One region of the Nonomuraea purpurea genome, then DNA from elsewhere that is predicted to be linked to it. Evidence: riboswitches for the same ligand, from Rfam matches in the RefSeq annotation. Region 1 holds a riboswitch; each other region holds the start of a gene.

Evidence for each region. Region 1 has a riboswitch for cyclic di-AMP ahead of ACFOY2_RS11585 (C40 family peptidase). Riboswitches for the same ligand answer to the same signal wherever they lie in the genome.
Region 2: it holds a riboswitch for cyclic di-AMP, as region 1 does, so the genes downstream of both, ACFOY2_RS12735 (hypothetical protein) here and ACFOY2_RS11585 (C40 family peptidase) in region 1, are expected to answer to the same signal.
Region 3: it holds a riboswitch for cyclic di-AMP, as region 1 does, so the genes downstream of both, ACFOY2_RS18600 (coiled-coil domain-containing protein) here and ACFOY2_RS11585 (C40 family peptidase) in region 1, are expected to answer to the same signal.

What each region holds. Positions count from the first base shown of each region.
Region 1 covers NZ_JBHSBI010000005.1:82,140-87,597, forward strand. The annotation lists gene serA (phosphoglycerate dehydrogenase) at 1-1,373, shown strand, start outside; gene ACFOY2_RS11575 (class I SAM-dependent methyltransferase) at 1,790-2,605, opposite strand; gene ACFOY2_RS11580 (SSI family serine proteinase inhibitor) at 2,712-3,089, shown strand; gene ACFOY2_RS11585 (C40 family peptidase) at 3,199-3,753, opposite strand; cyclic di-AMP (ydaO/yuaA leader) riboswitch at 3,780-3,918, opposite strand; gene ACFOY2_RS11590 (3-isopropylmalate dehydrogenase) at 4,019-5,065, shown strand; gene ACFOY2_RS11595 (branched-chain amino acid aminotransferase) at 5,281-5,458, shown strand, end outside.
Region 2 covers NZ_JBHSBI010000005.1:317,806-323,263, reverse strand. The annotation lists gene ACFOY2_RS12760 (DUF885 domain-containing protein) at 1-48, opposite strand, end outside; gene ACFOY2_RS12755 (DUF4032 domain-containing protein) at 71-1,279, shown strand; gene ACFOY2_RS12750 (NAD(P)-dependent oxidoreductase) at 1,273-1,875, opposite strand; gene ACFOY2_RS12745 (winged helix-turn-helix transcriptional regulator) at 1,930-2,280, shown strand; gene ACFOY2_RS12740 (alpha/beta fold hydrolase) at 2,302-3,147, opposite strand; gene ACFOY2_RS12735 (hypothetical protein) at 3,185-3,856, opposite strand; cyclic di-AMP (ydaO/yuaA leader) riboswitch at 4,045-4,179, opposite strand; gene ACFOY2_RS12730 (DUF5302 domain-containing protein) at 4,349-4,549, opposite strand; gene ACFOY2_RS12725 (class I SAM-dependent methyltransferase) at 4,617-5,150, opposite strand; gene ACFOY2_RS12720 (rod shape-determining protein) at 5,280-5,458, shown strand, end outside.
Region 3 covers NZ_JBHSBI010000008.1:355,142-360,599, forward strand. The annotation lists gene ACFOY2_RS18590 (M50 family metallopeptidase) at 23-1,312, shown strand; gene ACFOY2_RS18595 (phosphotransferase family protein) at 1,319-2,254, opposite strand; gene ACFOY2_RS18600 (coiled-coil domain-containing protein) at 2,304-3,260, opposite strand; cyclic di-AMP (ydaO/yuaA leader) riboswitch at 3,266-3,409, opposite strand; gene galT (galactose-1-phosphate uridylyltransferase) at 3,478-4,557, opposite strand; gene ACFOY2_RS18610 (DeoR/GlpR family DNA-binding transcription regulator) at 4,554-5,333, opposite strand.

The DNA.
Region 1 (5,458 bases):
GCGTCGGCCTCGACAACGTCGACGTCGAGGCCGCCACCAAGGCCGGTGTCATGGTCGTCAACGCCCCGACCTCCAACATCACCAGCGCCGCCGAGCAGACCGTCGCCCTCATCCTGGCCAGCGCCCGCAACACGCCGCAGGCCCACGCCGCGCTGAAGAACGGGGAGTGGAAGCGCTCCAAGTACACCGGCATCGAGCTCGACGAGAAGGTCATCGGCATCGTCGGCTTCGGCAAGATCGGCCAGCTCGTGGCCCAGCGGCTGCTGCCGTTCGGGGTGGAGATCATCGCCTTCGACCCCTACCTGCCCCCGGCCCGCGCCGCCCAGGTCGGCGTGCAGCTGGTCAGCTTCGAGGAGCTGCTGAAGAAGTCCGACTTCATCACGCTGCACCCGCCGAAGACCAAGGAGACCGTCGGGCTCATCGGCGCCAAGGAGCTGCAGCAGGTCAAGCCGTCGGTGCGGATCATCAACGTGGCGCGCGGCGGGATCATCGACGAGAACGCCCTCTACTCGGCGATCAAGGAAGGGCGCGTCGCCGGCGCGGGCATCGACGTGTTCGCCAAGGAGCCGTGCACCGACAGCCCCCTGTTCGAGCTCGACCAGGTCATCGCGACCCCGCACCTGGGCGCCTCCACGCACGAGGCCCAGGAGAAGGCCGGCACCCAGGTCGCGCGGAGCGTGAAGCTGGCGCTGGCGGGCGAGTTCGTGCCGGACGCCGTCAACGTCCAGGGCGGCGCGGTGGCCGAGGACGTCAAGCCGGGCCTGCCGCTGGCCGAGAAGCTGGGCCGGGTGTTCACCGCACTGGCCGGCGAGGTCGCCACCAAGCTCGACATCGAGGTGCGCGGCGAGATCGCCTCCGAGGACGTGCGGGTGATCGAGCTGGCCGCGCTCAAGGGCGTGTTCGCCGACGTGGTCGAAGAGCAGGTCACCTACGTCAACGCGCCGCTGCTGGCCAAGGACCGCGGCCTCACCGTCGAGCTGGTCACCAGCACCGAGAGCCCCGACTGGCGCAACGTCGTGACCGTGCGCGGCCTGCTCGCCGACGGCCGCCCGGTGTCGGTCTCCGGCACGCTGTCGGGGCCCCGCCAGATCACGAAGATCGTCGAGGTCAACGGCTACGAGATGGAGATCGAGCCGACGGCCCACCTGTGCTTCTTCACCTACACCGACCGTCCCGGCATCGTCGGCGTGGTCGGCAGGCTGCTCGGCGAGCACAGCGTCAACATCGCCTCGATGCAGGTGGCCCGTGACGTCAAGGGCGGCAAGGCGCTCATCGCGCTGACCGTCGACTCGGCGATCCCTGCCGACGTGGTCGAGCAGATCAGGGCCGAGATCGGCGCCGACAGCGGTCGCTCGGTCGACATCGAGGACTGACCTCACCTCGCGTGAAAGGCCGTCACCCGTTCGGGTGGCGGCCTTTTCTGTCTCAGCATGCGAGATACTAGGACGTCCAACGAGATGGCTGAGGTACTGTTACTGGAAATGCGCCAGGTTCTCGTACTCATTACCTGCCGCGGCGGGGCCTGTTAGGGGCAGGTCGACGACCCGTCGCGGTGAGCGGCGTGTGTCGGCCACTAAGTCCCTTTCGTCCGGGTCCGTGATCCGGACCGCGAGTGCAGGCCCGGTCGGGTTCGCGACCGGGATCCGACGTCCCCCGATGGAACACATCCGCGAAACGAGATGAGCCACATGTACGAGATGTATGCCTGGAACCGTGCCGAGGACCACGAGGACGAGGCCGCCGAGGCGTTGCAGATGGCGCTGGACCGCAGGGACAACGGCGGCGCGCCTCAGAACTCCAGCCGGTAGATCACGGCCGTCCGCTTCAAGCTCGGGAGCAGTTCGGCGAGCCAGAACATGATGCGGTACGGGAGCGACAACGTGCCGAACCCGGCCGCGTCGAACGCGCTCAGCGCCGACACGCAGCGCAGCTTCGGATGGATCGCCAGCAGGTCGGCCGGGCCGTCGATGGCCCAGTGCATCGTGGCCCCGGCCCTGCGCACGGGTCCGTTGAACCTCTGTAGCCGCAGCCCCAGCGTGCTGAGCGCGTCGAAGACGAACTGGCCGCAGGGGAAGCGGTCCACGATCGTCCGCAGCAGCCGGGCGCCCTCGGCCGGATCGAGGTAGTAGAACAGGCCCTCGGCGACGACCAGCGCCGGAGCGTCGTCGGGGATCTGGTCCAGCCAGGCCAGGTCGGTGACCGACGAGCCGATCATCGTGTAGCCGGGCGGCCTCGGGAACAGGCGGGCACGCAGGTCGATGACCTCGGGGTAGTCCACGTCGTACCAGCGCACGCTGGGCGGCACGGCCATCCGGTGGTAGCGGGTGTCGAGCCCGCAGCCCAGGTGGAGCACGACGGCCTCCGGGTGCTCCGCCAGGTACTCGGCGGCCCAGTCGTCGACGGAATGCGCCCTGAGCGCGACGGCCGGGGCGATGGCGGGGCCGATGCCCGTCTTGGAGAAGTCGTAGTCGATGCGGTCGATCGTCTCGGCGGCCAGTTTGTCGCCGAGGATCGGGTGACGGGATCGTGCGTCGAGCGCCCTGCCGTACAGGGTGGCGAGCAGGGTGGCTTTCTCCCCCGTCAGGTGCACTTTCTGCTGCCCCATACCACCACGCTACGTCTGCGGCCGAGGGTAGGGACACCTCACCGTCCGGATACGCAGAGCATTGGTAGCGTCACGATCTGTATCCGATCGTCGAGGAGGCCCCCGCATGCCCCTGATCCAGCGCGCCGTCGCCGTCCCTGCCTTCGCGGCCGCCCTGTTCGTCACGGCCGCCCCCGCCCATGCCGAGATCGGGCAGCTGGAGATCACGCGGTACGACGTCCGCTCGGGGGAGAAGCAGCAGTGGTACCTCGCCTGCGATCCGGACGGCGGCACCCACCCTGATCCCGTCGGCGCCTGTGACCGGCTGCGCGGGAGCGACGCCGACCTGGAGCGGCTCCGGTTCGGGCCGGCGCCGTGCCCGAAGATCTACGATCCGGTCGAGGTCGAGATCGTGGGCTACTGGAACGAGGAGCCCCGGCGCTTCCGTCACCGATACCCGAACCCCTGTTCTGTCCGCTACCAGGCGGCTCCTGTCGTGCTGTAGGCGTCCCGGCCCGCGGTGTCCGCGTCGGGCTCCCCGGCATGGGAGGGGGGAGTCGTCCGCACGCCGTGGAAAGACGCGAACACCGCGGGCCGGGAGATGAGGGCTCACCTCAAAGGGTGGCGACGGGCATGGACGGGGCAGGGGTGAGGCTCTGCTTGATCGAGAGCCGCACGCCCTTGGGATCGGGCCGGACGGCGCCGACGAAGGCGTCTCTGCGCCAGTTCGACAGCCGTTCTTCCTTGACCACGTCGCCGGAATGCGGCGCGTGCACCATGAAGCCGGGCTTGGAGATCATCCCGACGTGGCCCAGATTGCTGAAGAACACCAGGTCGCCCGGCTTGAGGTTCTTCCAGGAGATCTTCCTGTCGAACGCGGCGTACTGGTCGTTGGTGACGCGGGGCAGTTCGATCCCCGCGGCTTCGTAAGCTCGGAGCATGAGCCCCGAGCAGTCGTAGCCACTGTCGCTCGCTCCGCCCCAGACGTACGGGATCCCGCGTTTGTCCATGGCGAACTTGAGGGCGATCTTCCAGGCGGGCTTGTTCTGCTTGTCCTGGATGCGCTTGAGCTTAGGGCCGGTCAGAGTGATGTCGGCGCCGTCCTGGGGATCGGCGGCCGCGTGCGCGGGGGTGACCAGAGCGAAGAGCCCTGCTGTGCCCGCCGCCACGAGAATGGCGATGCGAGACAGTGAACTGATCCTTCCACGTGGCCTACCGGGTTAGCTGACGGGCTCGGGCCTGGAAGTAGCCCTACGGCTTGCGCCGATTCGCCCCAGGGGAAAGGTGGGTCCCCGGCTCCACACAGGGCTGTGTGGATTAGGCTGGCTCGGACTCTAACGAAACGGTCAAAGCGTGGCAAATCTGTTAAAACCGGGCGTCCGGACAATGAGATGATGTGTTCGTCAGTCGAGACGAGCCGGTAAGGTACCGCCCATGGACTCGCGTAACATCCGCCTGGCCGTCATCCCCGGGGACGGGATCGGCACTGAGGTCGTAGCCGAAGGACTCAAGGTCCTGGAGGCCGTCGGCACGAAGATCGAGCCCACTCACTACGACCTGGGCGCCGCACGCTACCACCGCACCGGCGAGACGCTGCCCGACGCGGTCCTCGAGGAGCTGCGCGGCTACGACGCGATCCTGCTCGGCGCCGTGGGCGACCCCAGCGTGCCGCCGGGCGTCCTCGAGCGCGACCTCCTGCTCCGCCTGCGTTTCGAGTTCGACCACTACGTCAACCTGCGGCCGGTCAAGCTGTTCCCCGGCGTGGAGACCCCGCTGGCCGACACGCCCGCCGAGGACATCGACATGATCGTCGTCCGCGAGGGCACCGAGGGCCTCTACGCGGGCACCGGCGGCGTCATGCGGCGCGGCACGCCGCACGAGATCGCCACCCAGGAGTCGCTCAACACCGCCTACGGCGTCGAGCGCGTGGTGCGTTACGCCTTCCAGAAGGCCCAGTCGCGGCCCCGCAAGAAGCTCACGCTCGTCCACAAGACCAACGTCCTGACCTACGCGGGCGACCTGTGGCAGCGCACGGTCAACCGGGTGGCGCAGGAGTTCCCCGAGGTCACGACCGACTACTGCCACATCGACGCGGCCTCGATGTTCTTCGTGAGCCAGCCTGAGCGCTTCGACGTGGTCGTCACCGACAACCTGTTCGGCGACATCATCACCGACCTCGGCGCGGCCATCGCCGGCGGCATCGGCCTGGCGGCCAGCGGCAACATCAACCCCGAACGCACCTCGCCGAGCATGTTCGAGCCGGTGCACGGCAGCGCCCCCGACATCGCCGGGCAGGGCAAGGCCGACCCCACCGCCACCATCCTGTCCGTCGCCATGCTCCTCGACCACCTGGGCCTGCACGATGCGTCGGCCAAGGTCGAGCAGGCGGTCGCCGACGACATCCTGGAGCGGCTGACCGGCTGGGCCGGCCGCACGACCCATGAGATCGGCGACGACATCACCGCGCGAGTATCCGGCTAGGACCGCCTAGCCCCGATCAGCGCCTGGCGGTCCGAGGAGGACTGCCAGGCGCTTTTTCGCGTCTACACGGGCGAACCCCGCCAAGGGCCGCTAGCCATCCCATATGGCGAGACAATAGGAAGTACGGACTGCCCTCAGCCGCCGTCAGGCATCGTGAATCCGCAGATCCAGCAGTTTCGGTAGATTTCGCAGAAGTCGCAGAGAGAAGGACCGCCATGACCATCGCTCAGAAGCTCAGCTTCGACGTGCAGCTATCCGACCACGCTCGCACCGCGGCCGAGCGGGAGCAGGTACTGGCGAACCCCGGCTTCGGCCAAACCTTCACCGACCACATGGTCTCGATCGACTACACCGAGGGCGCGGGCTGGCACGACGCCAGGCTCATGCCGTACG
Region 2 (5,458 bases), 240 kb from region 1:
GGCGACGACGGGGCGGTCGGAAAAGTACCAATTGAGAAACTCGTCCACCGATGCACCATATCCTTTACAAATGCCCTTGCAGATCACCGGCGCGCTAGGCGACCCTGACCTGATCCGCCTCCCCTGGGAGGTGCCCCTCCAAGACTGGCCGCAGCACCACCTGGTCGATCTGCCACGCGGCATCTCGCGCCACGTCGTGCGCTTCGCGCGACTGTCCGGCAAGGTGTATGCGATCAAGGAGATCAGCGAGCGCTTCGCCAAGCGTGAATACCAGTTGTTGTGGGACCTGGCCAGGCTCGACGCGCCCGCCGTGGAGCCCGTCGCGTACGTCACCGGGCGCGAGGGCGGCCTCGACGCGGCGCTGATCACCAGACACCTGCAGTTCTCACTGCCCTACCGCGCGGTCATGTCGGGCACGCTGCGGCCCGACACGCTCACCCGGCTGCTGGACGCCCTGGCCGTGCTGCTGGTGCGGCTGCACCTGAACGGCTTCTACTGGGGTGACTGCTCACTGTCCAACACCCTGTTCCGCAGGGACGCCGGCTCCTTCGCCGCCTACCTGGTGGACGCCGAGACCGGCGAGATGCACCCGATGATCAGCCGGGGCCAGCGGCTGGCCGACATCGACACGGCCCACACCAACATCTTCGGCGAGATGCTCGACCTGGAGGCCGGCGGGCTGCTGCACCCCTCCATCGACCCCATGGAGACCGCCGAGGACGTCGTGGCCCGCTACCACCGCCTGTGGGACGAGATCAACGAGAGCGAGATCATCGAGGAGGTGGACTGGCACCGGGTGGAGCAGCGCATCAGGCGCCTGAACCTGCTCGGCTTCGACGTCGCCGAGATGATGGTGCGGCGCAAGGTCGGCACCGGGCGGCTGATCGTGCGGCCCAAGGTCGTGGACGCCGGACACCACCAGCGCCGCCTGCTCAGGCTGACCGGCCTCGACGTGGAGGAGAACCAGGCGCGGCGGCTGCTCAACGACCTCGACGGTTTCAGGGTGGCCAAGGGGCTGCGCCACGAGGACGAGGCCATCGTGGCGCACCGCTGGCTGGCGGAGGTGTTCCAGCCGACGGTCGAGGCCATCCCCGCGCGCATGCGGGGCAAGCTCGAACCCGCGCAGCTCTTCCACGAGATCCTCGACCACCGCTGGTACCTGTCGGAGGAGGAGGGCGCCGACGTGGGGCTGGCCTCGGCCGTGCGCTCGTACGTGGACAACGTGCTGGTGCACAAGCCGGAGGAGAAGGCGCTGCTTCCCGACGAACCCGCTCAGTAGGCGACGGTGATGCGCCGGCGCGGATGGGCGCCGTTCTCCAACTCGTCCGCGACGGCGACCGCGTAGTCCTCGGCGGAGATGAAGCTGCGGCCCTCGGAGTCGGTGAGCAGGTCCTCGTGACCGATGCGGTAGATACCCGTGCGCTCGCCAGGACCGATCTCGGCGGCCGGCGAGATGTAGGTCCAGTCGAGGTCGTCGACCTGGCGGAAGAGGCCGAGCGCCTTGCGTCCCGCCAGCGACTCCTTCTTGTAGATCTCCGGGAACTCGGGCGTGTCGACCAGGTCGAGCCCTGGAGCCACCTTGAGGCTGCCCGCGCCGCCGACGGAGATCACCCGGCGCACGCCTGCCGCGCGCGCCCCCTCGATCAGGGCGCGGTTGGCCTCGAGGAACGGGCCTTCGGGGTCGGTGCCGTCGCGCGGCGGCGCGATCGCCGAGACGATGGCGTCGTAGCCCTTGGCCAGCGTGGCAGTGTCTTTCACGTCGCCCTTGACCGGGCCCGAACGGCTGACTGCCGTCACCTCGTGCCCGCGGTTCACCAGTTCGGCGGCGATGCGCTGACCGATCATGCCGGTCGCGCCGAAGAGAAGAAGCTTCATGCCGGCAAGAGTATCCATCAGATACTGGTTACTTCATAGTGCTATAAGTACCTCATGGATACCGGCGATGTTTTCAACCAGAATTGCCCGTCCCGAGTGGTTCTCGACAGGATTGGCGATAAATGGTCGGTGCTGGTGCTGCTCTGCCTCGCCGGAGGGCCGATGCGGTTCACCCGGCTGCGGACGCGAATGGGCGGGGTCACGCCCAAGGTGCTGACGCAGACGCTGCGGGCCATGGAGAGCGACGGGCTGGTGACGCGGGAGGTGTTCGCGGAGGTGCCGCCTCGGGTGGAGTACACGCTGACGGACCTGGGCCACTCGCTGCACGGCCCCGTCTCGGTGGTGGCGCAGTGGGCCGAGGAGAACGTGGCCGAGATCCTGCGCAACCGCGAGAAGTCCGCGTAGAACGCGGACTTCTCGCGGCCCTCAGGCCGAGGTGTGCTTGGTGATCTCGCCGACGATGTCCCGCCAGAGCGGCCGGGGCAGATCGTGCCCCATCCCCGGGTAGGTCACCAGCCGCGCACCGGGGATGGCCGCCGCCGTGGCCCGGCCGCCGGCGACCGGGACGAGCTGGTCGGCCTCGCCATGCAGCACGAGCGTCGGCGCCCGGACGCCGGCCAGCAGCTCCGTCCGGTCGCCCGAGGCCATGATGGCCGCCAGCTGGCGGGCGGTGCCCCCGGGATCGAAGCAGCGGTCGAAGGCGAGCCCGGCCACCGCGGTCACCCGCTCGCGATCCAGCTCGTAACCGGGCGACCCGATCACCGACCACGTCTCCAGCGACTGCGCCATGACGGATTCGCGATCACCCGCGGGCCTGGCCATCAGGGTGGCCATGGCGGCCTCGCTCGGCGGCGCGACGGACGGGCCGGGCGTCGACATGATCGAGGTGAGCGTCAGCAGGCGTTCCGGATGCCGGATGGCCAGCGCCTGGGCGACCATGCCGCCCATGGAGGCGCCCACGACGTGGGCGGCCGGCCAGCCGAGGGCGTCCATGAGCCCCGCGGCGTCGTCGGCCAGGTCGTCCAGCAGGTACGCCGAAGGCGCCCCCGCCGAGGGAGCGCCGACGTCGTGGAAATGGGTGGACAGGCCCGTGTCGCGGTTGTCGAACCGTACGACGTGGTGCCCCTGGGCCGCCAGGAGCCCGCAGAGCTCTTCGTCCCAGTGGATGAGCTGCGCGCCCAGCCCCATGATCAGGAGCAGGGGTCGTCCTTCTGGTGAGCCGAAGCTCTCATAGGCGATTTCGATGCCGTTGGCGGCTACGCGGATCGTCACGAGGACCAGAATGACATTCTGGTCCGGGTCGGTCCAGTCAGCCCTTGATGACCTTGCGGATACGCTCGCGCCCGAGCACCGCGCCGCCACCGGCCATGGCCAGGGCGCCGGCGATCAGGGCGCCGCCCGCGCTGCCCGACTCGTTGACCTCACCCACAGGCTCCGGAGGCGTGGCCGGGTTCTTGTCGCGCTCGGCGTAGGCCCCACTCGAGAACGGCACCGGATAGTTCTTCTTGCCCGGCCCGTCACCCCACTTGGTGATGACGTAGTCGACCTTGATGTGCCCCTGCCCGCCGACCCCGTCCACGCCCAGCGTGTCGTTGTTGAAGGTGCCGCCGGTCAGCTCGGCGAAGGTCTTGCCGTCGAGGTCCAGCATGATGCCGTTGTTGGAGGGCACGCCCGGCCCGCGGTCGCCGACGAAGAACGGCAGCTTCTTGCCGTTGTACGTCACATAACCCTCGGTCAGCAGTGGCCAGCTCGGGCTGGCGGCCAGCCCCTTCTGCATGGGCTTGCCGCTGGCCGGCAGGCCGGTGTCGCCCGCGCGGCCCGAGGCGTCGTCCCAGAAGTACGAGGCGGTCGTGGAGCCCTTGAGCAGGATCTTCTCGTCGGTGTCGGAGTCGGCGTGGGCCGCGGTGCCGGCGATGGACAGCGCGCTGAAGGCGGAAACGCCGACCATGGCAAGGGAACGCAGGCCAAAACGAGCAGTCATGAAAACGTAAAGTCCTTTGCGAGGGGACAGGGGGATCGCGCCGTGGCAAAGGGGGTAGCCGGACAGGACGCCTGACGGGGTGACGGCTACGCGCAGCGCGGGAAAAGCGTGGAGAGCTGGGGAGAACCGCTCAGCCGGCGGCCGGCACTACGCTGTCTGGGGGTATGACGCGGTCATGCATTGATCACAGTTCCTCTCCATCACGCCTACCGGGTTAGCTGACGGGTTCGGGCGTGGAGTTGCCCTACCGGCACACGGCCGGATTCACCCCAAAAACCTGGGTCCCCGGTTCCCGAATGATCGGGATTCGGCGCCAACCGGCTGGTTCCTCCTGGGTGAGGTCCACGCCACCGGCTGGTTTTGGCGATTACTTTAACCAGACATTCCGGACAAACGCAAACGATTCATAATGAAACGGGCGAAGATCTACCTAAGAAGGTAAAGAGAAGGGGGGCACGGCAACCCGTACCCCCCGAAGGAAAAATGTCAGCCTCAGCCGCCGCTCTTGCGCCTGAACGATCTCTTACTCGCAGCCGGACCGTGCGCCCCGTGAATCTTCGATGGGTCGACGCCCCTGCCACCCGCGCCCGAGCCCGCGCCCTGGTTGCGCTTGCGCTCCAGCGCCTCGCGGAACTTGCGCTTCATCTCGTCCTCGGGAGTTTCGCTGGTTTCCGGCTCCGGTGTTTCCGCCATTGAGGACCTCCGTGGTGTTGGGACCTCTACAGCTTCGCATGGAGCCGCTTATGACGCGAAACCGGCCTCAAGACGCGGCACGCCTACCAGGCATCGCTCTGGCCGGGCTCAGAGCCGGGTGAAGGCCAGCAGGCGGAAGGTCGGGTCGGGCCCCGAGCGTCCCTGGCCGTGCCCGACGAACGTGGTCTCGCCGCTCATGCGCGGCCCGCTTGTCGACCGTCGTGACGAACACTCCCCCGGGCCGCAACACGCGGGCGGCCTCGGCGATCACCGGGCGGGCGTCGTCCAGCAGGTGCAGCAGCCAGATCACGGCTACGGCGTCGAACGCGCCGTCGCGGACGGGCAGCGCCCGGCCGTCGCCCAGGACCACGTCCACCCGGCCGGCGGCGATCCGCGCCATCCCCTGGGAGGCGTCCACGCCGAGCACCCGCAGGCCCCGCCCGGCCAGCTCCCGGCTCACGAGCCCGGTGCCGCAGGCGATGTCGAGCAGCGTGCCCCCGGCGGGGACGAGCTCGCACACGGCCCCGGCGGCGGACTCTGCGCGGGGCAACCCACCGCGGGTCTCGTCGTAGTGGGCCGCCTCCAGGTCGTAGTCGAGCACGAGGTGAGCCTCCAAGATTATCGGAAACCCGACGATACTCGGGTAAAGGGGATCCGCGCCGTTCCTGGTGTTGTGTTGGGGAAAGGTCGGAAATAGGACATACATGATGTTCGAGCCCCCGATCCAGACATGAGTCTTCTGGGCCGCGACCTGGCCGTGGACCTAGGCGCGGTGAGCACCCGGATCTACGCCAAGGGCAAGGGCATCGTGCTCGACGAGCCCTCGGCCGTCATGCGGGACAGCCTGACGGGCAAGATCATCGGGTACGGCGCCGACACGGCCGACGACGCGGGCGGCGAGACGTTCTG
Region 3 (5,458 bases), on a different contig from region 1:
CCAGATGAATTGGCTCTATCTCGTGGGGATCATCATTTTCCTCGTCGGGCTGATGTTCTCCATCGCGCTGCACGAGATCGGCCACCTAGTGCCCGCCAAGCTCTTCGGCGTCAAGGTGACGCAGTACATGGTCGGCTTCGGCTCGACGCTCTGGTCACGGCGCAAGGGCGATACCGAGTACGGCATCAAGTGGATCCCCTTCGGCGGCTACATCCGCATGATCGGCATGCTGCCTCCGCGTCCTGGCGACGACCCTGCCAAGGTCAGGAGCACCGCGACGGGGCCGTTCCAGGGGCTCATCGAGTCCGCCCGCGACGCCGCCCAGGAAGAGGTCCGGCCGGGCGACGAAGACCGCGTCTTCTACCGCAAGAAGTGGTGGCAGAAGGTCATCATCATGTCCGGCGGCCCGTTGATGAACTTCGTGCTCGCCTTCGTCTTCTTCGCCATCCTGCTCGTCGGCATCGGCCTGCCCGTCCGGGCCCCGATCGTCTCCCCCGACACCAACACGTGCGTGATCCCTGTCTCCGAGCAGCGCACCGAGTGCAAGCCCACCGACCAGCTCACCCCGGCCGCCCAGGCGGGCCTGAAGCCCGGCGACCACCTGGTCTCCCTCGGCGGCCAGAAGATCGGCTCCTGGGACGACGCCACCCGCCTGATCCGCTCCCACGGCGCAGGCCCGGTCGCGCTCGGCATCGTCCGCGACGGCAAGGCCATGACGCTCAACGTCACGCTCATCGCCCAGGACCGGCCCAACCTCCAGGACCCCAAGAAGATCGACAAGAACGTCGGCTTCCTGGGCGTCCTGCCCGCCGAGGTCATGCAGCGCCAGAACCTGGGCCAGGTCCTCGGCTACATGGGCGAGGTGACGGCCAGGGTGGCGGGCTCGCTCGTCAACCTGCCGGAGAAGATGGTCGGCGTCTGGCACGCGGCCTTCTCGGGCGAGAAGCGCGACCCGGAAGGGCCGGTGGGCGTGGTCGGGGCCGGCCGCATGGGCGGCGAGATTCTCTCCTCCGACCTGTTGTCGGACGAGCAGAAGATCGCCTTCTTCGTCAACCTGCTGGCCGGCTTCAACCTGGCGATCGGCATGTTCAACCTGATCCCGCTGCTGCCGATGGACGGCGGCCACGTCGCCGGCGGGCTGTGGGAGGGCGTCAAGCGGGCCTACGCCAAGGTGATGCGGCGGCCTGAGCCCAGGTACGTGGACATCGCCAAGGTGCTGCCGCTGACGTACGTGGTCGCCATCGTGATGGTGATCATGGCCGGCCTGCTCGTCTACGCCGACCTGATCAACCCCCTCACCCTGACCGGCTGAGCGGCGTCAGGACGAGCTGCGCTTGAGAAGGGTCACGCACCAGCGGAAGTGACCGTCGCCGCCGTCTGAGGAGAACAAGTCGTAGGTGGCCAGGGCATAGGCCGTCTGGTACAGCGCCAGCGTTTCCTGGGAGTAGCGCAGCTCGGCGGCGAAGAGGCGGGTAAGGGCCGCGACGTGCTCTTCGGCGTAAGGCCCGTACATGTCCCAGACGGCAGCCGTGATGGCGGCCTCGAAGGCAGGGTCGCCGGCGGTGGTGAAGAAGCCGAAGTCGAGGACGGCGACAGGGCGGCCGGCGTCGTCGACATGGACGTTCGGCGGGACGAGATCCCCGTGGACGACGGTGACGGACGTGTCAGGCAGTGCCTTGAGAGCCTGAACAGCCCGTACGACCTTTGCGTCAAGGTCCGGGACATGGGCGGCGAGCAGGTCGCCGTGCCGGTGGGCCGCGCGTTCGACGACGGCGGCCAGGGCGTCGGGGAAGCGGGTGTGACCCCGCCAAAGTGGCCGGTCGTCGCCTTGGACCTTGAGGCGTCGCATGGCTTCGGTGCCCGGGATGGTGGCAAGGGCGCGCAGGACCGTGAGGAGCGCATCAGTCTCTCCAGAGGTCAGGTCGCGGCCGGGCGGTCGCACCGCTGAGTCCGGCCGCAGTGGCGACCCGGTCAATTCCCGCTCATAGGTGACGACGGTGCCCTCATGCTCCTCAACCATCAGGATCTCTGGCGTGGAGAAGGGCAACGGGTGGCGAGCGATGTCCGCATAGACCTGACGTGTCAGGTTGAGGTCCTCTGGCGGTCTTCCGTCCCATACTTTGGCGATCACTCCCTCGCCGAGCCAGTAGACGGCACCTTCGACACCGGCGGCCAGTGGCCGGGCGGCGTGGTAGCCGCGGTGCGCGAAGTACTGAAGCCAGTCGGCGGTGTGCCTTTGCCGGTAGTCGACCATGGGATGAGTACACCCGTTCTGGTCCGCCCGCGCACGCGGCCCTGCGCTGTCACTGCATCGAGATGTGCACGTGGTCGAAGTGGTTCTCGGTGACGCTGCCGCGATCCGACATCCCCTCCCAGCCCGAGCCCTGGTTGATGCGCTGTCTCCAGATCACGTACTTGACGCCCAGCTTGTCCTTGTTCTTGATCGCCCAGTCCGCGATGCGGTCGCCCAGGGCGTTGTTGATGGCCGACGGCATCGAGCCGCCCGTGCTCATCATGAAGTCGCAGGCCCGTCCGAGCGGATGCTCGCCGCTGGCGCCGGCTCGGAAACAGCCCACGTCGAACGGCAGCGCGAAGTTCTTGCCGACCTGTTCCTTCATGATGCGCGTACGGGAGGTGATGTTGTCGGAACCCGAGGGGAGTTCGGGCGTCCAACTGCCGTTGGACTTGCGGCCCGTGCCGAACGGCACCAGGTCCTGGAGCTTGTTCTGGATGTCCTTGATGACGTCCTTGGCCTCGTCGCGCTGGCGGGCGACCTCGGCCGCGTCCCCGCCGATCTTGGTGGCGAGCGCGGCGGCCTCGTCGGATGCCCGCTTCTTGTCGTCGCGCGCCTTGGCCACGCTCTGAACCAGGGCCTGCTGCTCGGCGGTCAACTGGCTCATCAGGGCGGCGCCGGGGGCGTTCTGGGCCATCAGGAAGCTGGGGATCGAGCGCTCCTCGTTCTGGTAGCTCATCCTGGCGAGCTCGGCGACGCGCTGCTCGGCCGTGGCCAGCGTCTGGTCGGCGGTGGTCAGGCGCTGCTTGGCCGTCTTGGCGGCCTCCCGCGCCTGGGCCAGCTCGACGCGCTTGAGGTTGTACTTCTCGATGAGCTTGTCGACCTTGCCGTTGAGCTGCTTGAGCTGGGTGCGCAGCTCGGCTTCCGACGGTTTGGGGGCGGCCGACGCCACGCCCGCCGGGAGGACGGCGATGGCGGTGGCGGTGATGAGGCCGATGGCAAGGTTCGCGGGGGACGAAGCCGCCACGTGGTGATTCCTCTCCCTCTGCCGACCGGGTTAGCTGACGGGTTCGGGCGGGGAGCTGCGATTTTCCCTACCACGTATGTGGATTCACCCCAGGTGCGATGGGTCCCCGGTTCCCGGGTGACGCGCCCGGGATTAGGCCTGCAACGGCAGTTGCGGCCGGTGCATATTGGGATGTTAGTGGTAGATCACGGGTAATGCGACCTTAAGGAGAAATCTATTAGTGATCAATCTGTGATCGGAGCATGCTCGCGGCCTCCTCCGGCAGCACGTCGTTGACGAAGGCGCCCATCGCCGACTCCGAGCCCGCCAGGAACTTGAGCTTGTTCGGCGCCCGCCTGACGCTGAACAGCTCCAGGTGCAGATAGGCCAGGTCACGGTCCTGACGCACGGGCGCCTGGTGCCAGGCCGCGATGTAGGGCATCACGAGCCCGAACAGCCCGTCGAAGGCCCGCAGCACCGAGGTGTACAGCGGTGCGAACGCGGCACGTTCCGCCTCCGACAACGCCGCCAGATCGGGCACCTGCCGGTGCGGATAGAGGTGCACCTCGAACGGCCAGCGCGCCGCGGCGGGCACGAACGCCGTCCACAGCTCGTTGGCGGCCACCACCCGCGTCCCCGCGGCACGCTCGGCCGCCAGCACGTCGGCGAACAGGTTGCCCGGCCCCTTGTGACGGGCGGCGGCGCCGAGCTGGAGCTTGGTGCGCGGCGTGACGTACGGGTAGGCGTAGATCTGGCCGTGGGGGTGGGCCAGCGTGATGCCGATCTCCTCGCCCCGGTTCTCGAAGCAGAACACCTGCTCCACGCCCTCCACCCCGGACAGCTCGGCCGTGCGGTCGGCCCACGCCTCCATCACCAGCTCGACCTGGGCGTCGGAGAGCCGGGAGAAGGACGAGGAGTGGTCGGAGGTAAAGCAGACCACCTCGCACCGCCCCACTCCCGGGCGGACCTCACTCAGCCCGCCCACATCCTGATAAGTCCCCAAATTTCCGGAAAAAGAGGGGAAGCGGTTCTCGAACACCACCACGTCGTAGTCGTACGCCGGGATCTCCGTCGACCTCGTCTCCGACGACGGGCACAGCGGGCATTCGGCGGCCGTGCCCGTCGGCAGGAACGTCCGCGTCTGCCGGTGCCCCGCCATCGCGATCCACTCCTCGGTCAGCGGGTCGTAGCGCAGCTCGGAGGCCACCGGCCGGGGACCGAGCGCCCGCCGGTCGATCGCGCTCCTGCCGGCGTCGTCCCGCCGGTCGAAGTAGATCAGCTCTCGGCCGTCGGCCAGGTGGGTGATGGTGCGCTTCAAGGCGAGCCCTCCGCGATGATCAGTTCGCCGGCCCGTTCGGCCAGGTCGGTACGTGCGTTCTCGGGCAGCCCCGCGTCGCTGATGACCACGTCGGCCTCGCTCAGCTCGGCGATGGTGCTGATGCCGACCGTGTTCCACTTTGTGTGGTCGGCGGGGATGACCAGCCGGTGGGCCGCCGCCACCAACTCTCTGTCGGTCTCTGACTCCAGCAGGTTGGGCGTGGTGAACCCGGCCCGCACGCTCATCCCGTGCACCCCCAGGAAGAGCGTGTCCACGTGCAGGCGGCGGATCGCGGCCACGGCCACCGGGCCGACCAGCGCGTCGGAGGGCGTGCGCACGCCGCCGGTCAGCACGACCGTGCGGTCGGCGCGCGGGTTGCGGTGGAAGACCTCGGCGACGGGGATCGAGTTGGTGATCACGGTGAGCTCGGGCACGCCGATCAGGTGGTGGGCCAGCGCCCACGTCGTGGTGCCCGCGGACAGCGCCACCGCCGTGCCGGGGCGGACCAGCCGGGCCGCCTGCCGGGCGATGGCCTCCTTCTCCTGCTGCTGGCGGGCGGATTTGGCGGCGAAGCCGGGCTCTTCCGTGGAGCCGGGGCCTAGGGCGGTCGCGCCTCCGTGTACCTTCTCCAGCAGCCCACGCTCGGCCAGGACCTCGAGGTCGCGGCGGATGGTCATGTCGGAGACGCCCAGTTCGCGGACGAGATCGGCCACCCGGACGCCGCCGCTGCTGCGCACGCGTTCGAGGATCGTCTGCTGACGCTGCTGTGCGAGCACGCCCGCTCCTTCCAACAGATTCCACCAAATTATGACATGAATTTGTTGGGGAATGTTAGTTCGCGCGGCCTGCTTGCCTGGTCGCCGCAGGCGCGAGACGTTGAGAGTGTCGGACGAGACCCGAT